DNA from 3 places in the Pseudomonas sp. S1(2024) genome. Region 2 is predicted to be linked to each of the others. Evidence: riboswitches for the same ligand, from Rfam matches in the RefSeq annotation. Region 2 holds a riboswitch; each other region holds the start of a gene.

Region 1 (7,213 bases), on a different contig from region 2:
TGCAGCACGGCCCGTTGCGGCGAACCGCGTACCAGGGCGATGCGCATGCCATCCAGCGCCATGGCCTGCGGCGGTGAAGCATTGTCGCCACGGGTGACCAGCACCCGCGGGCTGACCAGGTAGGGGCGGGTATAGCGCAGTTGTTTCGAACGGTCTGTGCTGTAACCCAATGCGCCGATCATCTGCGCATCCCCGCGCGTCAGGCGCTCGATCATTGCCTGCGCCGACGGGCTTTCGACCGGCTTGAAATGCAGCCCCGTGCGCAGCGAGATCTGCTTGAGCAGCTCGAGGGTGATGCCGCTGGGGCGGTGCTTGGTGTCGTTGAAGGTCAGTGGCGCCAGCGAAGTGTTGACCAGCACGCTGACGTTGGGGTTGGCAGCTATCCAGGCTTCTTCTTCGGCGGTCAGGGCGGTGAGGTGGCGCTGCAGCAGCAGGCTGGTGTTGCCACTGCTCCAGCGGCGCAGGATATTCAGGCGTTCGCTTTCGCTGATACGTGCCAGCGCCTTGTTGACCAACTGTCGCAGGCGCGGGTTGTCACTGGCCATGGCAAAGGCAAACGCGCCAGGGGCAACCTGACAGAAGTGATCGATCTTCAGTGTGCCCTGGTAACTCTTGCCAATCGCGAAGTCGGTACTGATGGCATCGCCCAGGTAGGCGTCGGCCTCGCCCAGCTCGACGGCGGCCAACCCGGCCAGGGTCGAGCGATACAGGCTCAATTGTGCCTTGGGGTACAGGCTGCGGACGCTGCTGGCCGGCAGGTAATGATCGACCATGGCCAGGCGCAGGCCGGCGAGGTCGGGGGTGTTCTTCAGGCTGCGCCCCTCGCGTGTGACGATGACTGGCAGATCGTCGGCGTAGCTTGAACTGAGGCTGAGCTGGGCATCCGCTGCCTCGAAGGCGTTGGAGCTGCCCAGCAGGTCGATACGGCCGTCGCGTAGCGCAGCGATGGCTTCGTGGCGGCTGTCGTAGCGTCGTACTTCGATGGTGGTACCCAGCTGTTCTGCGATGATGCCAGCGTAATCGGCGCTGAGGCCTTCGTAGTCGTGCTGGCTGACATTGATCTCCAGCGGTGGGTAGTCGGGGCGCGAACTGCCAAGTACCAGGTGCTGGCGTTGCTGTAGCCAATGCCGCTCTTCGCTGGACAGCGCAAGCGGGGCCGCGGCGCTGACCGAGCGTGCCAGCAACTGGCGAGGTTCGCTGTTTGCCAGCAGCGCGCCGGAACCGGCCAGGCCGATGACCAGTAGGGCGCTTGCCAGCAGGCGCTTCATTGTCATCGAGCGCTCAATAGACGCTGTTGCGCTTGGCCAGGTCGACCATTTCAACCAGTGATTCGGTCTTGAGCTTTTCCATGATGCGGCCCCGGTAGGTGCTTATGGTCTTGGCGCTGAGGTTCATGCAGGTGCCGATATTCTTGTTGTTCTCGCCGCGCGCCAGGCGCCGCAGCACCTCCATTTCCCGGTTGGACAGGCTGGACAGGCGCACTGGCTCGCTTTCCAGCGAGTTGCTGTTGACCGACATCTGCGGGAAGGTCGAGTAGCCCTTGACCAGCGCTTTCAGGGCAAACAGCAACGCCTCGTGGTCTTCTTCCTTGGTGACAAAAGCGCCGATGCCAGCATCCAGGCAGCGCCGCACATACAGGTCGGTGGCCTGGCCGGTCAGCACCATGATCTTGGGCGCCGGCTCCAGGCATTGCAGGCGCTTTATCACTTCCATGCCATCCAGGCCGGGCAGGCCGATGTCGAGAATTACCACATCCGGTCGCAGGTCGCGGGCCACCTGCGCCACCTCGCTGCCATTGCCGACCTCGCCGACAACACGGAAGCGCTCGCGTTCGAGCAACATGCGCAAGGACAGCCGGACGATGGGGTGGTCGTCGACGATCAGCACGGTAGTCATGAAGAAAACTCCTGTCAGGATGTGGTCCGCTTCCTGGATCACTCAGGAATACGTCTGCAAGTGGGGTTATCGGAAGCGCTGCACGATACGACCATTCCCGAAATTTGGTAATGCCGAGTATAGAAGTGTTGAAAGTCCACGTGCTTGTTGTTGAAAAGTCCTACAAAAAGTGGGAAAGACATCACCCTGGCAAAGCGGCGATGCCTGTTTTTGTAGTCGTCATGCGCAGGCGGAGTGTGATTTGCTCACGCGCTGGGTTGAGGCGGGGTTGTTGGCCAGTGCCTGGCCGACCCGTGTCGGGCGTGCCACCAACTGGCCGGTGCAGTTCGGGCAGCGGCCCTGGAAACGGGTTTCGGCGCAGGTGCGGCAGAAGGTGCATTCGAAGGAGCAGATCAGCGCATCGGGGCTGTCACCCGGCAGGTCGGTATCGCAGCACTCGCAGTTTGGGCGTAGGTCCAGCATGGGCATGACTCCTGTTTGCAGGCGGGAAACCGGAGTCTGCTACGCCTGCGGCGAACCTGGCAATGCTCAGTCGCCAGGGCGATACAGGTGGGCGTGCCCGGCGCGATACAAGGCCGATTCGGCAAACGGTGTGTCGCCCAGCACATGGCCCACAAGGATCAGCGCCGTGCGCCGGAAATCCTTGGCCGCGACGCGTTCCACGATATCGCCGAGGGTACCGCGCACCCAGTCCTGGTCCGGCCAGGTGGCACGATGCACCACCGCCACCGGGCAGTGCGTGCCGTAGTGCGGCAGCAGTTCTTCGACGATACGCGACAGGTGCTTGACCCCCAGGTGAATCGCCAGGGTGCTGCCATGGCGCGCCAGGTCGCCCAGCTGCTCGCCGGGCGGCATCGGCGAGCTGTCACCATAGCGGGTGAGGATAACGGTCTGAGCTACCTGGGGCAGGGTCAGTTCGCAGCCGAGCAGGGCGGCGCTGGCCGCTGTAGCGGTGACCCCGGGGATGATCTGGTAATCGATGCCCAGCGTTTGCAGATGGCGGATCTGCTCGCCGATGGCGCCGTACAGGCTGGGGTCGCCACTGTGTACCCGAGCCACATCCTGGCCTTGCTCATGCGCACTGCGCATGGCGGCGATGATCTGCTCCAGGTGCAGTTCGGCACTGTTGATCACGGTCTCGGCCTGGTGGCCCTCGAGCACGGCGGCCGGCACCAGCGAGCCGGCATAGATGATCACCGGGCACTGGCGGATCAGCCGTTGGCCCTTGACCGTGATCAGTTCCGGGTCGCCGGGGCCGGCGCCGATGAAGTAGACCGTCATGGAAAGTCCTTGCAGGAAAGAGGGGAAGCGTTCAACAGGCCAGGGCGAGGGTAGCCGGGCCCAGTACCTTGCGCGTCAGCAGCAACCTGGCGGTGCCAACCCGCTGGCTGGCCAGGGCCAGTGCCGCACTCTCCGCCACGCCCCAGCAGCCACAGTGGGCATGGGCAGCGGCGGAACGGTGGCTGAGTCGGGGTTCGTAGGGTTGCAACTGCGCGGTATCGTACAACACCAAAGGCAGGCCGAGGCGTTCGGCCAGTTGCTGCAAGCCGGGCTCGTCGGCCTTCAGGCTGATGCTGGCGATGCCTTGCAGGTCGGCCAACGCCAGGCCCTGGGTGGCCAGGGCCTGGCGCAGCAAGATTTCCAGCGTATCCGCCGGGCAACCCCGACGACAGCCGAAGCCGGCGTAGAAGGCAGGCATCAGGCCTGGCTGGAGCGCCGGAACAGCCAGGCGCTGAGCAGGCCCAGGGCCAGCCAGAATGCGGCGTTGGTCAGCCAGGAGGCCACTTTGAACTGGGTTTCCAAGGCGGCGGGGGCCAGGCTCTCGTGCACCTCGGGTTGCGGCGCACCGATCACATGGGGAATGACCAGCAGCACAGCGCCCAGCGCCTTCAGCAACCAGTGGCGAGCGAACACCAGCAGGGCCAGGCCCAGCGCGGTGGCACTGGCGGTGCCGATCCACCAGGCCTGGCGTTGCCCCAGGTCGGCTGCGGCAGTACCTGGCAGTTCCGGCGGCAGGCCCAGGGTCGGGGCCAGGCAAAACACGGCGAAGCCGGCCAGGCCCCAGAGTGCGCCGGTGCCGGCTCGCTTGGGTTCACGCAGGCTGTACAGGGCGGTGAGAATCAGGGCGAAGCCGACCGCGACCACCAGGTTGCCGCCGGTGGTGGACAGCACTCGCTGCCAGCCGTCTTCAGGTGCCCAGGCCTCGGCGCTGTGTTCATGCGCTGCCACTTCGCCGGCATGCTCGTGCTCGGCGACGGGGGCCGAGGATTCGTAGGTTTCTGCCTCGAGAATCAGCGGGGCGACCCAAAAGCTCTGCAGCAAGGTCAGCAGCAAGGCCGCCAGCAACCCGCTGAAGCCCGCGGTGCGGGCAATGCGTGTGATCATCGGGCGTACTCAGTGGCAGGGGAATGCGGCGCTGTGGCGGGTGTCGTGGGCGGCGTTGTGCACGGCCTCGATATGCGAAAAGCCGGCGAAGTACACCAGGCACAGGCCCAGCAGGCTGGCGCCGATGGCGATGACGACACGCTGGCTGAGGGTGACGGGGGTGGTAATGCTGTGTTGCTTGGCGCTGGTGACGGGCATGACGCGTTCCTCTGCTTTTTGTGGGCAACGGGCAAGCGCGGCAGCCCCGAGCGTGGCAGCCCAGGGGAATGCAACAGCGCCCGCCCACCGCGGGGTGTTCATGAACGCCAGGCCGGTCTCCGGGCTTGCGAGGAGGAGCCAGGCTCCTGGAAAGCGTCACCTTCCCATGCCGGGGATCAGGCACAGTGGTACAGACGCTTCGCTCGCTTACCGTTGCGGGGGCAGCACCGGCCTTGTCCGGCCCTGCTGGAGGGCCTGTGACGCACCGGTTTCCCGTTTCACCCCCATCGGGGGCACCTGAACGCGAGGCATAAGGAGACCATGGGGCGGGGCTGGCGTCAATTGCCAGAATCGTTTGCGGGCGCTCCGGCTACCCTGTGGGAGGGAACGCGCGCCCGGTCAGCCTCGGGCAAACGCCGCCAGCTTGTCCCCGTCCAGTCGGTAGCGCACCCACTCATCCTGCGCTTCGGCCCCCAGCTTCTGATAGAAGCCGATAGCCGGCTCGTTCCAGTCCAGTACGCTCCATTCCAGCCGTCCGCAATTCTTCGCCACCGCCTCGCGGGCGATATGCCGCAGCAATTGCCGCCCGGCACCGTCGCCGCGCTGCTCGGGCGTTATGTACAGGTCTTCCAGGTAGATGCCGTTGCGGCCGAGCCAGGTCGAGTAGCTGTAGAAATACACGGCAAAGCCGATTGCCCGGCCATCGCGCTCGCACATCAGGCTATGCACGGTGCTGCCCTCGCCAAAAAGGCTGTGCTCGATATCGGCAACGCTCGCGATCACCTCGTGGCGGGCGCGTTCGTACTCTGCCAGCTCGGTGATGAAGGCAAGTATCTGCTCGGCGTCGGCGCGAACGGCAGGACGGATGGTGAGGCTCATGGGACGGCTTCCTTGATCTGATGGTAGCGGTACAGCGATGTGTATCTACACAATTTAGTGAAACTGTATCGGTCGCAGAAGAGGGCGACTCCGTTAGTGTGACAGCACCCATAAAAAAAGTGGATTGCCTGCCATGCTTGCCTCTGCCGACCTGCTGACCGCCTTCGTGCTGTTCGCCTTCGTGTCTTCCATCACTCCTGGCCCCAACAACACCATGCTGCTTGCCTCCGGGGTGAATTTCGGTGTGCGTCGCTCGATCCCGCACGCCCTGGGCATCAGTGTCGGTTTCATGGTGATGGTGCTGGCTGTCGGCCTGGGCCTGGGCGAGGTGTTCAAAGCCTGGCCGGCGCTGTATACGGTATTGCGTTACACCGGTGCCGCCTACCTGCTGTACCTGGCCTGGAAGATCGCCACCTCCGGGCCGGTCGGCACAGCTTCGTCCAGTGCCCGCAAACCGCTGGGCTTCTGGGGAGCGGCGGCATTCCAGTGGGTCAACCCCAAGGCCTGGGTGATGGCAGTCGGGGCAATCACCACCTACACGCCGGCGCAGGGCTATGTGACCAACGTCATTGTCATTGCCGCCTTGTTCGCCCTGGTCAACCTGCCGAGCGTCGGGGTGTGGGTGATGTTCGGCAGCGCCCTGCGCAACTTGTTGCAGAACCCGCGCTGGCTGATGCTGTTCAATGTCCTGATGGCCTTGTTGCTGGTGATTTCACTGTACCCGCTGCTGTTTGTAGAATCAGCGTTTTCCTGACCCCGCGAGTACAGTAAGCCGATGCAGTTGATCCCCTGGTCTCACGAATGCGCCGAAGGCTTCACCCTGCGGGGCTGGCGAACCCCGGCCAGTGGCAAGCCGTTACTGCATTTTCTGCACGGCAACGGCTTCTGCTGCCTGGCCTACCAGCCATTGCTGATGCGCCTGGGCGAACATTTCGACCTGTGGCTCAGCGATGTGCAGGGCCATGGTGACAGCGACCATGGCGGGGTGTTCCGTGGCTGGAACCGGACCGCTGCGCTGGCGGTGGAGGCTTTTGCAGCCGGGCGAGGCGAGTATGGTGACGTACCGCGCTTTGCCGTCGGGCACAGTTTCGGTGGCGTGCTCACCGGCCTGATCCTGGCCAGTGAACCGCAACTGTTCACGCGTGCCGTGCTGCTCGACCCGGTACTGTTCAGCCGGCGCATGCTGGGTGTGATGGGGATGGCAGCCCTGGTCGGCTTGCACCAGCGCCATGCCCTGGCGCGCAAGGCTGCCAGCCGTCGCAGCCACTGGCCCGACCGCGAGGCAGCCCTGGCTTCGCTGCATGGGCGGGGTATCTTCAAGGGGTGGGCCGATGCGGCGCTGCGGGCCTACGTGGAGCATGCCATTGGCGACTGTGGCGAAGCGGTGGTACTCAAGTGCCGGCCCAGCCGCGAAGTGGAAATATTCAGTTCGTTCCCCAAGCGCATGTGGGCGAGCCTGGCGGCAATCCGTACGCCCACGCGGGTGCTGTACGGCGAGCACACCTACCCCTTCGTACCGCATTCGGTGAATCGCCTGGTGGCGCTCAACCCTCAGGTCAGCGGCAGGCAGGTTGCAGGTGGGCACTGCTTCATGCAGGAGCATCCTGAGGCGTGCGCCGAACAAGTGCAGGCCTTCCTGCTGCAGGGACCGGCGGGATAGTTTTTCCAGACAGCATCGGGCGCAAAGGCGTGAGTAATCTTGGGCTTTGCCCGAGCGTACGAACATGACCAGCAAGACCCTGCTACAGCCATCGTATCTGCAAAAACGCTACGACTACTCCTGCAAGTCAATCGAGTCACTCAGGCAGGCCCTGTACAGCACGCTTGCACCGCTGGCGGGGCGTTCACCTCTGGC
Region 2 (7,213 bases):
CTCACCAGCAAGCAGATGGGCCACCTGGAGTCGCAAAAGCGCCTGTGGGAACGCTTCGGTCACAACCAGCTGGAGCTGATGGACCAGAAGCGCATCCGCGAAGTGGTCGCCTGCGACAACTATGTGGGCGGCATGCTGGACATGAGCGGCGGCCACATCCACCCGCTGAACCTGGCCCTGGGCGAAGCCGCTGCGGTCGAGTCGCTGGGCGGCATCATCTATGAGCAAACCCCGGCCGTACGCATCGAGCGCGGCGCCAACCCGGTGGTGCACACCCCGCAGGGCAAGGTCCGCGCCAAGTTCATTATCGTCGCCGGCAACGCCTACCTGGGCAACCTGGTGCCGGAGCTGGCCAGCAAGTCCATGCCATGCGGCACCCAGGTGATCACCACCGAACCGCTGGGCGACGAGCTGGCGCGCACCCTGCTGCCGCAGGACTACTGCGTCGAGGATTGCAACTACCTGCTCGACTACTACCGCCTGACCAGCGACAAGCGCCTGATCTTCGGTGGTGGCGTGGTGTACGGCGCGCGTGACCCGGCCAACATCGAGGCGATCATCCGTCCGAAGATGCTCAAGGCCTTCCCGCAACTGAAGAACGTGAAGATCGACTACGCCTGGACCGGCAACTTCCTGCTGACCCTGTCGCGTCTGCCACAGGTTGGCCGTATCGGCGACAATATCTACTACTCCCAGGGCTGCTCGGGTCACGGCGTGACCTACACCCACCTGGCGGGCAAGGTGCTGGCCGAGGCCATGCGTGGCCAGGCCGAGCGTTTCGACGCCTTCGCCGGGCTGCCGCACTACCCGTTCCCGGGTGGCCAGATGCTGCGCGTGCCGTTCAGCGCCATTGGCGCCTGGTACTACAGCCTGCGCGATCGCCTGGGCTTCTGATGTAGGCAGGCTTGGCCTCTTCGCGGGCACGCCCGCTCCCACAGGATTTGTGCTGGTTGCACGGTCCCTGTGGGAGCGGGGGTGCCCGCGAAAGGGCCGGTACAGACAAAGCTATTTGTTCAGGCTACTCACAGCCTGCTTCGCCGCAATCTCCTGCCCCGCCCGGGCCAGTTCATCGGCAGCCTGCAACCAGCGCTGGCGGTCCACCTGGGCTGGCAGCTGCCGAGGTGGCTGCACCAGCACCGCCCAGCTCCCAAGCTTCGCCCACGCCGAGGCAAAGTCATCGAACGCCATCAACTGCCGCCGGTGCATGCCCGAACGCAACAGCACCCGCTGCTTGTAGCGGTCGTAGCCGATCAGCACGGCGTAGCGTGGCTCGCTCCACCAGGCCGAACCATCCTCGTAACGCAGCAGCACCGGGTTGCCCGCCGCCACCTGGGTCAACAGCGCGTCCAGCTGCTTGTCCAGCGGATACACCACCATGCCGTAGTCGCGCGCCACCCGGGGGATGCCGGTGTCCAGGGCCTCGGCGCCCTGCGGCAGGTTCAGCGGCTTGTCCAGCAGCCCCGGCGTGATCGGAGCCCCCTGTTGCGACAGCACCGCCGCCAATGCCATGGCCCCGCTGTGGTTGGCGTTGCCACGGTAGAACGGCACGCTGCTGATCTCGACCCGCTGCGGCAGGCCCTTGAGGTTGCCGGAGGGTGCGCTGGCGCAACCGGCCAGGCTGGCTGCAACCAGGCAGGCAGCCAGCAGCCGACGAGGGATGGTCTTGAAGGAAGGTTGCTGCATGGACACTCGCTTGCTCCAACGCCGGGCAGGCAGCGCCCGGCTCTGGCCACCGATCATAGGTCGGACAGCGGCGCGGGTATAGTCCGACACCGCTTAGGAGCAAATCGGACCAAGCAATAGACCTTTGGTCAATGGAACGTCACAGGCGAAAGACTAGACTAAAGCAGTGTCTGGAAGGCCAGCGTCGGCGACCGAGCGCGGCCCGTAGAGATGGAGGCACAGATGAGCCTGACCATGGCAATCCTCATGCTGGTTGGCATGTGGCTGAGCGTTGCAGCCGCCATGCTATGGGGTGTACTGCGTATCGTGCGGCGTCATTCCCACCACCACCTGCCACCGCAGGCCCCCGCCAAGCCACAGCCTGTGCGCCGGTCGCGGCGGCATGCCGGGGTGCACTGACTAAAGATTTTCCCTACCCCCATTCGCGGGCTTGCCCGCTCCCACTGGGGCCGCGTAGCTATCTGGCTGACGCGGCACCTATGGGAGCGGGCAAGCCCGCGAACGGGGCGCGAGCGCCCCGCATTTTTTTACATCAACCTTCAGCCGCCTCACGCTTCAACCGTGCCCGACGGGCCAGGATGTTGAGGATCTCGATTGCCGTCGAGAAGGCCATGGCCGCGTACACATAACCCTTCGGTACATGGGCGCCGAAACCTTCGGCGATCAGCGTCATGCCGATCATGATCAGGAAGCCCAGGGCCAGCATCACCACGGTCGGGTTGTCGTTGATGAAGTTGGCCAACGGGTCGGCGGCCACCATCATGACGATCACGGCAGTGATAACGGCAATGATCATGATAGGCAGGTGCTCGGTCATGCCCACGGCAGTGATGATGCTGTCGACCGAGAAGACGATGTCCAGCAACAGGATCTGGAAGATCGCCGCGGCAAAGCCCAGGGTAACCGTCGACGACACCTTGGCTTCTTCCTTGGCCCCGTGCGGGTCGACGTTCTCGTGGATTTCCTTGGTCGCCTTCCACAGCAGGAACAGGCCACCGGCAATCAGGATCACGTCCTTCCAGGAGAAGGCATTGCCGAATACTTCAAACACCGGGTCCGTCAGCTGGACGATCCAGGCCACCGTGCTGAGCAAGGCCAGGCGCATGACCAGGGCCATGCTGATACCGATACGGCGCGCCTTGGAGCGGTACTCCACCGGCAGCTTGTTGGTCAGGATGGAGATGAAGATCAGGTTGTCGATGCCCAGCACGACTTCCATGGCCACCAGCGTAGCCAGGGCAACCCAGGCGGTAGGGCTAGCGACGAGTTCCAGCAAGTATTCCATTGTTCAAATCCTGCAGCAGCGGTTGGGGGTCAGATTTCCTGGGTGTCTTCTTTGTTGTCGGCGTCCTTGGGCTTTTGCCCTTCGCTGCCGATGGCCTCGCTCAACGCCTGCTGTGCGGCCTTGTTGGTGTCGTCGATGGCCTGCTTGGCCGACTGCGCGGCCTGGTCGAGCATCTGCTGGGCGGATTTCTCGGCCTGCTCGCAACCGGCCAGGGTGAACAGGGCCAAGGCCAGCACCAGCGGCGTGCCGATGGATTTTAGTTGCAGCATGGGTTCCTCGCTTTTCATGTTCCGGCGGCGCACACGGCGCCTGATGGAGTCGCATTCTAAAGAGCGCAACACATCCGGAAAATTCGTATTTTCAGCGGTTATACTTCGGTTTTTACGAATCCGGAACGATACCGATGCTCAACTATCGGCAGTTGCACTACTTCTGGGCCGTGGCCAAGACCGGCAGCATCGCCCGCGCCAGCGAACAGTTGAACCTGACCCCGCAAACCATCAGCGGTCAGATCAGCCTGTTCGAGCAGACCTATGGCCTGGAGCTGTTCCAGCGCGTGGGGCGCCAGCTGGAACTGACCGAAACCGGGCGCCAGACGCTGATCTATGCCGAGCAGATGTTCCAGCTGGGAAGCGAGCTGGAGGCCATGCTGCGGGCCGGCCCGCAGGAGCAGATCCTGTTCCGCGTGGGCGTGGCGGACGTGGTACCCAAGTCCATCGTCTACCGCCTGCTGGCACCGACCATGGAGCTGGACGACGTGCTGCGTATCAACTGCCGCGAAGACAAGCTCGAACGGCTGCTGGCCGACCTGGCGATCCAGCGCCTGGACCTGGTGATTTCCGACAGCCCCATGCCCAGCCACCTGGACATCAAGGGTTATAGCCAGAAATTGGGCGAGTGTGGGTTGAGCTTCTTCGCCACCCCGGCGCTGGCACACCGCCTGGAAGGCCCCTTCCCCGCCTGCCTGCAGGATGCGCCATTGCTTATCCCCGGGCAGGAGACCGTGGTACGCAGCCGCCTGCTGCGCTGGCTGGGTGAGCAGCAGGTGCAGCCACGCATCGTGGGCGAGTTCGATGACAGTGCCTTGATGCAGGCATTCGGGCAGTCGGGCAGCGGCATCTTCGTCGCGCCCAGCGTGATCGCCGAGGAGGTGTGCCGCCAATATGGCGTGGAGCTGATCGGGCAGACCGAGGCGGTGCATGAGTCGTTCTATGCCATTTCGGTGGAGCGCAAGGTCAAGCACCCGGGAATCGTGGCGATTACCGAGGGGGCACGACGAGAGTTGTTTCACTGGTAACAGGCAGAATTGACGCCCCCGCGTTTCAATGGTCATATGCCCGCCAGTTTCAGGTGCCCTGCGCCGCCGCGCGCAGGGTGAAACGGGAAGCCGGTGCGTCGTGTTGCCCACGACAAGTCCGGCGCTGCCCCCGCAACGGTAAGCGAGCGAACCCTTCGAGATACCACTGTGCACTTGCATGGGAAGGTGAAGGTTTCATGCCCCTCGCAAGCCCGGAGACCGGCCTGGAGCTTCACTTGGCAACCCGCGGTGGGCGGGCGCAGGCCGGTATCCGTGCGTGCGCCTGCGTGCACGGTGCGCCTTTGCGTGTTTTCCACCGGGATCCATTCATTCCTGCAGTAGTGGAACGACATGTCCCGTATTTTCAAGCTTCACCCCCTGGCGGCCTGCCTGGCCGTTTCCCTGCCGGCCCTGGCCGATGACCTCGAGCGACAACCACTGGCCCTGCCTTCCACGGCCATCACCGGCACGCTCGACAGCCACGCCATCGACCTGGCCACACCGACCCAGGCTGGTTCGCGCCTGGGCCTCAGCGCCCTGGAGACACCGGCCAGCACCAGCAGCATCAGCGCCGAGCAGATCCAGCAGCGCAACAACCTCACCGTGCAGGACGCGGTGACCCGCTCACCGGGCATCAGCTACATCGGCTCCCCGGGCGACGGCGGCACGGGGCTGTCCGCCCGCGGCTTTACCGGGCACGGCTCGGTGATGACTTTGTTCGACGGCGCACGCCTGTACACCGGTGCCGGCACCCAGACGTTCCCGGTCGACCCGTGGATGGTCGAGCGCATCGATGTCATTCGCGGCCCGGCTTCGGTGCTGTATGGCGAAGGCGCCACCGGGGCGGTGGTCAACGTGATCCCGAAAAAGCCGTTTGCCGGCGAGGTACGCAACCACCTGCGCCTGGGCTATGGTTCGTGGGACCGCCAGCAGCTCGGCCTGGACAGCGGCGGCAGCCTCGGTGAGCGCCTGAGCTACCGCCTGGCCCTGAACCAGCAAACCGGTAACGGTTGGGTCGACCGCACCCCGTCACGCAGCCTGGCGCTGAGCGCCGCGCTGCGCTTCGATGCCAGCGACGACCTCAGCTTCACCCTCGCCCACGACCGTGGCGATGCGCAGCCTGCCAACTACTACGGCACCCCGCTGATCGACGGCCACTACCGCAGCAGCCTGCGCAAGAAGAACTACAACGTGCAGGACGACGTGCAGCATTACGTCGATGAATGGACACGCCTGAATACCGACTGGACGTTGAACGATCACCTCAGCGCCAGCAACCAGCTGTACTACATCAAGAGCCGCCGTCACTGGCGCAATGCCGAGGAGTACAGCTGGGATGCAGGGCGCCAGCAGCTGCTGCGCGGCAGCTATCTGCAGATCAAGCACAACCAGGAACAGTTCGGCGACCGACAGGCCTTCACCCTCGACCACAGGCTGTTTGGCCTGGCCAGCAAGACCGTGGTCGGCGCCGAGTACAACAAGGTCCGCTTCAACGTTGACAGCAACGCGCCCTACAACGATGTGGGCGGTGACTACGTCAACCCTTGGCAGCCACAACCGGGTTGGTTCCACAGCGCCTCGCCGCTGCGCCCGCAAACGCTGTCCACCACCCACACCTTTGCCCTGTTTGCCGAAAACCGCCTGCAGTTGAGCGATCGCCTGTCGCTGGTCACCGGCGTGCGCCGCGACCAGAACCACATCGACCAGGAAAAACTGACCACCGACAGCCGCAGCGACCGCAGCCTGCAAGGCGGCAACTGGCGTGCCGGGCTGGTGCTCGCGGTCAGCGACGACCTGTCGCTGTATGGCCAGTACTCCACCAGCGAGGATGGGGTCGACAACCTCATCAGCCTCAGCGCCAACCAGATGCACTACGACCTGACCGAGGCCAGGCAGACCGAAGTGGGCCTGAAGCAGCGCTTCTGGGAAGGGCGTGGCGAATGGACATTGGCGGCCTACCACATCGTCAAGAAGAAGCTGCTGGTGGATGACCCGGTCACCCACGAGAAGCAGCAGGCTGGCCAGCAGACGTCCGACGGCCTGGAGGCAACCCTGGAACTGGCGCTGGCGCACCAGTGGCAGGTGTCGGCCAACGCGGCGATCGTGCGCGCCAGGTATGACGACTTCGACGAAATGGTCGGCGGCATGGCGCAGGATCGTGCGGGCAATCGCCCGGCCAATGTCCCGCGGCGTACCGCCAACCTGTGGCTGAGCAAAGGCTTCGGCCAGCAGCTGAAGGCCGGCATTGGCGCGCGTTATGTGGACGAGCGCTACGCCAATACCGCCAACACCCAGAGCGCCCCCGGCTACACCGTGGTGGATGCCGACATCGGCTGGCAGGTGTTGCCGGATGTGCGGCTGGGGTTGCAGTTGAACAACCTGTTCGACCGTGAGTATGTGCAGTCGGCGTTCAGTGGCCAGCAGTGGCTGATGGGGATGCCACGGTCGTACTTTGCGACGGTGGATTACAGCTTCTGACCTGCACTGCCTGCACCGGCCTCTTCGCGGGCTTGCCCGCTTGTATGGTTAGACTTGAAGGGGTGGTGGGACTAAATGCCCGAATCTGACTGTTCACAGCAGTACAGACCGTGGGAGACATCGCCCCACCCCTTCCACCAAAGCGCCGATAAAGAATGCATCGTTTGCAAGCGACGATAGAAGCAAGCCAGCGCCTCTTGGTGAAACCCCTTCAAGCCGAAAAACCATAACGTGAGGAGCCGCCCATGGCAATGCAGGTAGGTAAGTTGATCGTGGGTGCGGATGTCGCGAAAGCTGAGCTGGTTATCCACCACGATGATCGTGACGAGATCATCAGGCTGAAAAACTCCAAACTCGAGATCAGAAGGTGGCTCAAGCAACAATCCCTCAACACCGCTATCGCTGTTGAGGCGACCAATGTCTATCACTTGGACCTGGTTGAATTGGCCCACAGCCTAGGCTTCGAGGTC
Region 3 (7,213 bases), on a different contig from region 2:
GTGAGCTTCTCGCTCAGGCGTTTGCCGGCCTCGGTGTCTTCCAGGGCGCGGGCCTTCGCCGGGTCCTGGGTGGCCTCGATGATGGTGGCGAACTCGGCATCGCTGAAGTTCTTTTCGCTGTACAGGCGGAACAGGTCCTGGCGCTGGTCCTCGACCGTCAGGTGCTTGCGCAGCACGCCCTGGATGGTCGCCTGCGACAGCTGCGGGTGCGTGCGGCCGAGCAGCGCGGCCATGCGCTCGATGTTGTGCGTGTAGGCATCCTGCAGCGGCAGCTGGGCCAGGATCTGTTCTTCGCGGGAGGGTTTCTGGTCGCAGGCGGTGAGGGCTGCAGTCAGCAGCAGGGGCAACAGCAACTTCTGGAGGCGAGGCATGGTGTGGCCTGGTTGGGCAGTGAGTGCTGCCGATTATACGGCAGTTGTGGTCGCCTGATGGATTTTGCGGGCCGCTGTGCGGCCCATCGCGACACAAGGCCGCTCCCACAAGGCCGTCACAGGTTTCTGAAGGTGCATTGCACCTGTGGGAGCGGCCTTGTTTGCACCTGTGGGAGCGGCCTTGTGTCGCGAAAGGGGCGCGCAGCGGCCCCAGGATTTTTCAGGTCACGCGAAACATCAGAACCCACCCCCCAACGGCCATTCCACCGCCAAGCGTATCTGGTCCCCATCCAGCTCCGCCTGTGCCGTATTGCCCCGATGCACGTTATGCCGCAGCGAAAACGCGGTGCCTTTGGCCTTGCCGCTCTGCACCACATACCGTGCCTCCAGGTCGCGCTCCCAATGCTTGCCCCCCTTGCCATACCCCAGGTAGGCATACCCTCCCGCAGGGTCGACATGGGTACCGTCGATATCGAACCCGCGCACGTACAACGCCGTCAGGTTCAACCCCGGCACGCCGTAGGCGCCCATGTTCAGGTCATAGCGCGCCTGCCACGACTTTTCGTTCGGCGCGTTGAAGTCCGACATCTGCACCGCGTTGGCAATGAAGATCGCCCCTCGCGTCACGTAGTCGAATGGCGTGTTGCCGTCCACCTGCTGCCAGCCCAGGCTGAAACCGTGCGGCCCATGGTCGTAACGCGTGACCAGGCTCCAGGTGGTGTTGTCGATGCGCCCGGACAGCGCCTTGCCGGTGTCGGTGGTGCGGTAAAGGTTGAGGTCGAGGGTGAGGCTGCGGCGCTCATCCAGGGCATGGCTTAGGGTGCTGCCCAGGTAATGCTGGTTCCAGCTGTCCTGGTAACGTGAGGTGTACAGGCTGCCGCTGAAGGCGGCGCCGGGGTTCCACACCACGCCGGCCAGGTCGAAGCTGTTGCCTTGGCGGCCATTGGAGTAGTTCACCACGAAGCCTTGGTCGTGGCTGGAAGCATTGCGGTCGGCGTTTTCGTTGAAGTGCCCGGCCACCAGCCTGAGGTGGTCGAACTCGGTGCTGTCAAGGAAGAACCCGGTCGCTGTCTCGGGTAGCAGGCGGCTGTCGGATGAACTGAACACCGGGGTCTTGACCCGTTGTTCACCGTAGGACAGCACGGTATCGGCCATGCGCAGTTTCAATGCTGCGCCGGCACGGCTGTATTCGTTCTTCGGGTGCCCCTCGTTATCCACCCCGAGCAAGCGTGCCTTGCCCACGCGCCCGCCACCGCTGTCGAGTTGCACGCCCAGGTAAGCGTGGGCGTCGACCCCGACACCGATCAGCCCCTGGGTGAAACCGGACCGGAAGGTGCCCATCAGGCCATAGGCCCATTCCTCGGCCTTGCCGCTACGTTCATCGCGCGGCTTGTAGGCGTTGCGCCCGGCACTGTTGCGCCCGCCATGCTTGTAGTCGCGCTGGTCGAATACGCTGCGGTTGAGCAGGCTCCAGCGGCCATCCTCGACAAAACCGTTGCTTTGCGATTGGGCGGAGTCGGCCAGCGCAGGGGGCGCGAGCAGGGCGCTGGCGAGCAGCAGGGCGACAGGGCGCGGCATAGGCAGAACTTCCTGTTCAGGGGGCGCGCAAACGCAGGATGTGCGCGCCGTCGAAGGGGTCGATGAGGTAGTGGGCATGCACGCCGAAAGTGTTCAGCAGGCGCTCGGGGGTGAGCACCTCCAGCGGTTTGCCGAGGGCGACCAGGCGGCCCTTGTCGAGCACCGCGACGCGGTCGCAGGTGAGCGCCTGATTGAGGTCGTGCAGGGCCACCAGGGTGGTTACCGGCAGGGCCTGCACCTGTTGCAACAGGCTCAGCTGGTGCTGGATATCCAGGTGGTTGGTCGGCTCGTCCAGCAGCAGCACCTGCGGCCGCTGTGCCAGGGCACGGGCGATGTGCACGCGCTGGCGCTCGCCACCGGACAGCGACCCCCACAGGCGTGCGCGCAGGTGCAGGGCGTCGAGGTCGGCCAGAGCCTGCTCGACGATCGCGCGGTCTTCTCCGGAGAACGGCGCCAGCGCTGACAGCCAGGGGGTACGGCCCAGGGCAACGGCATCGAACACGCTGATCGCATCGAGGGTGTCGGCCTGCTGTTCGACCAGCGCCAAGGCCTGGGCGACACGGCGGCGGGGCAACCGTGCCAGCGGTTCGCCCAGCAACTGCACGCTGCCGTTGCCTGGCTTGCGCAGCCCGGCCAGCACCTTCAGCAGCGAGGACTTGCCGGAACCGTTGGGGCCGACGATGCCCAGGGTTTCACCGGCGACAACACCTAGTTCGATATCACTGAGCACGGTGTTGCCGGCCAGTTGCAGCCCCAGGTTCTGGCAACTCAAGGGGGCCAGCTGTAGCGCCGTCATGACCGTCATGGGCGCCCCCGGCGGCTGACCAGGATCAGCGCGAAGACCGGTGCGCCGAGCAGCGCCGTGACTACGCCCACGGGGATCACCTGGCCAGGGATCAAGATGCGCGACAGGATGTCGGCGGCAATCAGGAACAGTGCCCCGCCCAGTGCGCTGGCGGGCAGCAGGCGGCTGTGCCCGGGGCCGAGCAGCAGGCGCAGGGCATGGGGGATCACCAGCCCGACAAAACCGATGGCGCCGACGATGGACACCATCACGGCGGTCACCAGCGCCGCGCAGCTGATCAGCAGCAACTGGGTACGCCGCACCGGGATGCCCAGCGACGCCGCCGAGTCGGCACCGAAGGTGAAGGCATCCAAGGCACGGCGATGCCACAGGCACACCAACAGCCCGAACAGTACAACTGGCACGGCCAGCCACACCGAAGGCCAACGTACGCCACTGAGGTTGCCCAGCAGCCAGAACAGGATGCCGCGCGCCTGCTCGGCGGTGGCCGACATGGTGATGAGGAAGGCGGTAAGGGCGTTGAACAGTTGCGAGCCGGCGATCCCGGCAAGGATCACCTGGGCATTGTTGCTGCTGGGGCCGGCTGCCCGGGCCAGCAACAGTACCAAAGCGAACGCTGCCAGGGCACCGATGAACGCACCGCCGGACATGCTCAGCGCCAGGCTGCCGAAGCCCAGCAGGCCCACCAGCACCGCACCGGTCGAGGCGCCGGCAGACAGCCCCAGCAGGTAAGGCTCGGCCAACGGGTTGCGCAACAGTGCCTGGAGGATCACGCCGCAGGTGGCCAGGCCGGCGCCGCAGGCCGCGGCAACCAGGGTGCGGGGCAGGCGGTAGTTCCAGACGATGCCGACGTCGATCGGGTCGGCCGGGTAGCCGGCCTGCCACAGGTGGTTGGCCAGTACCTGGCCGACCACGCCGGGCGACAGGTTGGTTTCGCCGATGGCGGTGCCGGCCAGCAGGGCCGCCAACAGGGCGGCCAGGGCAACGGCGATGCAGGGTAGCAGGCGCATCATCACGGGGCTGCTTTGCCGCTGGCGAAGGCGGCGGCCAGCGTCTGCAGGCCGCTGAACAAGCGAATGCCGGCCTGCATGGCGTCGGCGTCGAGGATTATGATGCGGTCGTGCTTCACCGCGTCCATGTTGCGCGTCACCGGGTCGCTACGCAGGAATGCCAGCTTCTTCTGGTAGTCGTCGGCGGGGTAGCGGCGGCGGTCCATGCGGGCAATGATCAGCCAGGTGGGGTTGGCCTTGGCCAGGGTTTCCCAGCCTACGGTCGGCCATTCTTCGCTGGACTCGACCACGTTGCGCACGCCAAGGGTGCGCAGCATGAAATCGGCGACCCCCTGGCGGCCCGCCACATAGGGGTCGATGTGCAGATCGGCGCTGGAGAACCAGAACAGCGCCGAGGTGGCGGACAGGTCCTTGTCGGCCAGTTGCGCCTTGGCACTGTCCAGGCGGCCTCTGAGCTCGGCATTCAGGGCCGTGCCACGGTCCTGCACGTCGAAGATTGCCGCCAGCTGGCTGACGCTCTTGTAGAGGGTGTCGACCTGAAACGCCTGCAGGCGAGTACCGTCGGCACCCACCAGGTTGTCCTTGCCTTCGCAGTCCGATGGCAGCAGGTAGGTGGGGATGCCCAGTTCATCGAACTGTTCGCGGGTGGCGACCGCCCCCTGGGCACCGACCATCCATTCGAACTGCACCGTCACCAGTTGCGGGCGTTTGCCCACTACCGCCTCGAAGCTGGGCTCGTTGTCGGCCAGGCGCGGCACCTTGGCGTTCTGCACCTGATACTCGGGCAGCACATTGTTGAACCACAGCGAGGTGGCCGCCAGTTTGTCGCCCAGCCCCAGCGCGTAGAGCATCTCGGTACTGGCCTGGCCAATGGTGACCGCGCGTTGCGGTGCCTGGGCGAAGGTTTGCGGCTTGCCGCAGTTGTCGACCGTCAGCGGGTAGTGGGTGGCAGCAGCCTGGGCCAGGCCGGTAAGGCCGAGGCCGGCGAGCAGGGTGGCAAAACGGGGCAGCATGCTGGGCGATCTCCTATCGGACAGTTCGGGTGAGGAACGCACGGACAGGCATCGCCGAGCCCCAGCTGGCGGCAGGGGCAACACTGATGGCCAATCCCGGACACCCCGCCGGTTGGTGAATGTGGGCCGGCAGGTCTCCTGACTGGTGCGTCATGGCCTGGCTCCGGCCTTCCCGGGTTCGTGGCCCAGTGGCATTGATGGAGCAGGCTCGGCACCTACAGTTGCGGGGGCAGTTCCGTTTGGCCCGAACTGGCGGGCCTGGGATTCCCTATTGATTCCGTGGTGGAAACCGGCGGCCGGCATGGTAGACCATCGTGCCGCCGGGTGAAAACGCTTTTCAGAAGTACTTCAGCCAGGTGATGTCGCGCCGCCGCGCCTTCAGGCGGGCGAACCAGCGCACCGGCAGGTACAGCGAAACTGCCAGCAGCACTGCCCCCAGCCACACCGCGGCGATGCCATCGAAGCCGAAGTAGTCGCCATGGTTGCGGCCGAACAGCGCCACGCTGGCCAGGTACAGCAGCTTCAGTACATACAGGTGCAGCAGGTAGAAGAACATCGGTGCCGCGCCGAACACTGCCAGGGCACTGATCCAGCGGGCCTGGCCGGCGCGTTCGAAGGCGCGCAGCAACAGCAGGCCACAGCCCAGGGTCAGGGCCAGGAACAGCAGCGATGGCGGGTACTTGGTGATGTTGAAGAAGCTCATCAGGGTTTGCGAGACGGTTGGGTAAACGCTCCACGGCGCCTCGCCGTAGCCGTTGACCAGGCGCAGCACGACAAAGCCCAGCAGCGCGATCAGCCCGGCCAGCAGCAGGCGATGCTGGCGTTGGCCGGCCTCGCTCGCGCGGGCGAACCAAGGGCCCAGGCCGTAGCCCAGGGCGATGACACCGATCCACGGCAGCACCGGGTAAGAGGTGCGCAGGCGCAGGTTTTCGGAGAACTCCAGCCAACCCCGGTCATGCAAAATCGCCCATGGCACATGCAGGGCGGATTCGACCCCGAAGTGCAGGCCATCGAGCAGGTTGTGGCCGGCGATGATGATTGCGCCCACGGCGATCAGGGCGGCACGTGGCAACCACACCAGCAGCGACAGGGCGATCATGCTCACGCCGATGGCCCAGATCACTTGCAGGTAGATGACGCTGGGCGGCAGCTGGAAGGTCCAGGCGAAGTTGACCAGGGTGAATTCCAGCACCACCAGGAACAGCCCGCGCTTGAACAGGAACGCCGAGACATCGCCGCGGCCCTGGTGTTTCTCGCCGTACAGCCAGGCTGAAAGGCCGGTCAGCAAGACGAACACCGGCGCGCACAGGTGGGCCAGGGTGCGGCTGAAGAACAGCGTGGGCTCGGTGGTATCAATGGCCATCGGGTCACTGACCTGGCGGTGCAGAAAGAAGGTTTCACGAACGTGGTCCAGGAGCATGAACAGGATTACCAGGCCGCGCAGGGCGTCGATGCTCTGCAGGCGCTGGGTGAGCAGGGTGGGGGTGGCACTGGCGCTTGTCATGGGAGGTCGCTGATAGGAATGGATGTCAACTGAAACGTTATCTTATAACTAAATGGTGGTGAGTTGGTAACTGTTTTTGTGGGGCCTGTACCGGCCCTTTCGCGGGCTTGCCCGCTCCCACAGGAAGTTCACCCATTCTGAAATCTGTGCAGTACCTGTGGGAGATTCTATGGTTTTCAGCAAGCCAGTTTCCCGCCTTTGGTGACGTATTCGTCCTGATTTTTCATCAGGGCGAATGCCACCCGCGCGAGCTTTCTTGCCAGGATTACCAAGGCTTGTTGCCAGGATTACCAAGGCTTGGGTTGTTGCTTTACCGCTGCTCCGATGCTGTTCGTAAAGCCCTTTCCAGGCTGCCGATCTGCTGGCCGCCATCGCAGCGTTGTGCAATAAGCGACGAATTTCTGAACAACCTCGCTTGGTGAGGCGACGTCGCCCATTTTTCTGTCCGGAATCACTGACTCGTAAATCCATTCCTAGGAATGCAATGTACGAGTCACTGCTTTTGAACTCGCCCCTTATAAAAACCATCACCAATGCTGCGGCGGTGAGAAAACCAATGCCCTCTACTGCCTGGCAGCGAGCGACTTGTTCCTGCAGCCCAGCTTCTCGCAGTACTTCTTTAATCTTCTTTTGAATCAACTGATCCAGCCGATCTATCGACTTCACAAAAGTTTCGAAGGCGGCTTTCAAAAGGCTTTCGTTAGCCCAGCTCTGAGTCATTGCAGTACGAGTAGTCACCAAGAGGGCTCTGCGTCGCAAGAGGCTCTGAAGCTTGCCGTAGACAGCGGGAGGCGGGCTCCAAGGGCGAAGGTCCTCGCCCTCATTTTTTAAAAAACGGGACAGCAACCGCGCATCTGAGGGGTCGGTTTTAACCCGTCCTCCAACACTTTTCCGGTAGTTGCTCAATTGAAAACCATCGATGACATAGACCT

The links. A riboswitch is a leader RNA that binds a small molecule or an ion and turns the genes downstream of it on or off. The one in region 2 is predicted to bind cobalamin.
Region 1: linked by a shared signal. The riboswitch ahead of ACLCGK_RS16185 (CbtB domain-containing protein) and the one ahead of ACLCGK_RS28805 (TonB-dependent receptor) in region 2 are both predicted to bind cobalamin.
Region 3: linked by a shared signal. The riboswitch ahead of ACLCGK_RS12905 (ABC transporter substrate-binding protein) and the one ahead of ACLCGK_RS28805 (TonB-dependent receptor) in region 2 are both predicted to bind cobalamin.

What each region holds. Positions count from the first base shown of each region.
Region 1 is NZ_JBKGFP010000060.1:79,774-86,986, forward strand. It holds partial or broken gene ACLCGK_RS16155 (transporter substrate-binding domain-containing protein) at 1-1,268, opposite strand, end outside; gene ACLCGK_RS16160 (response regulator transcription factor) at 1,282-1,896, opposite strand; gene ACLCGK_RS16165 (DUF1272 domain-containing protein) at 2,116-2,358, opposite strand; gene cobM (precorrin-4 C(11)-methyltransferase) at 2,425-3,177, opposite strand; gene ACLCGK_RS16175 (cobalamin biosynthesis protein) at 3,209-3,595, opposite strand; gene ACLCGK_RS16180 (CbtA family protein) at 3,595-4,281, opposite strand; gene ACLCGK_RS16185 (CbtB domain-containing protein) at 4,291-4,479, opposite strand; cobalamin riboswitch at 4,572-4,795, opposite strand; gene ACLCGK_RS16190 (GNAT family N-acetyltransferase) at 4,879-5,358, opposite strand; gene ACLCGK_RS16195 (LysE family translocator) at 5,492-6,112, shown strand; gene ACLCGK_RS16200 (alpha/beta fold hydrolase) at 6,134-7,018, shown strand; gene ACLCGK_RS16205 (hypothetical protein) at 7,083-7,213, shown strand, end outside.
Region 2 is NZ_JBKGFP010000107.1:46,304-53,516, forward strand. It holds gene ACLCGK_RS28775 (NAD(P)/FAD-dependent oxidoreductase) at 1-894, shown strand, start outside; gene ACLCGK_RS28780 (peptidase C39 family protein) at 1,006-1,740, opposite strand; gene ACLCGK_RS28785 (hypothetical protein) at 1,906-2,082, shown strand; gene ACLCGK_RS28790 (TerC family protein) at 2,216-2,968, opposite strand; gene ACLCGK_RS28795 (hypothetical protein) at 2,998-3,237, opposite strand; gene nhaR (transcriptional activator NhaR) at 3,372-4,265, shown strand; cobalamin riboswitch at 4,300-4,508, shown strand; gene ACLCGK_RS28805 (TonB-dependent receptor) at 4,617-6,743, shown strand; gene ACLCGK_RS28810 (IS110 family transposase) at 6,989-7,213, shown strand, end outside.
Region 3 is NZ_JBKGFP010000047.1:449-7,661, reverse strand. It holds gene ACLCGK_RS12925 (hypothetical protein) at 1-371, opposite strand, end outside; gene ACLCGK_RS12920 (OprD family porin) at 609-1,949, opposite strand; gene ACLCGK_RS12915 (ABC transporter ATP-binding protein) at 1,966-2,754, opposite strand; gene ACLCGK_RS12910 (FecCD family ABC transporter permease) at 2,751-3,767, opposite strand; gene ACLCGK_RS12905 (ABC transporter substrate-binding protein) at 3,767-4,777, opposite strand; cobalamin riboswitch at 4,888-5,086, opposite strand; gene ACLCGK_RS12900 (DUF1624 domain-containing protein) at 5,115-6,281, opposite strand; partial or broken gene ACLCGK_RS12895 (IS110 family transposase) at 6,458-7,213, opposite strand, start outside.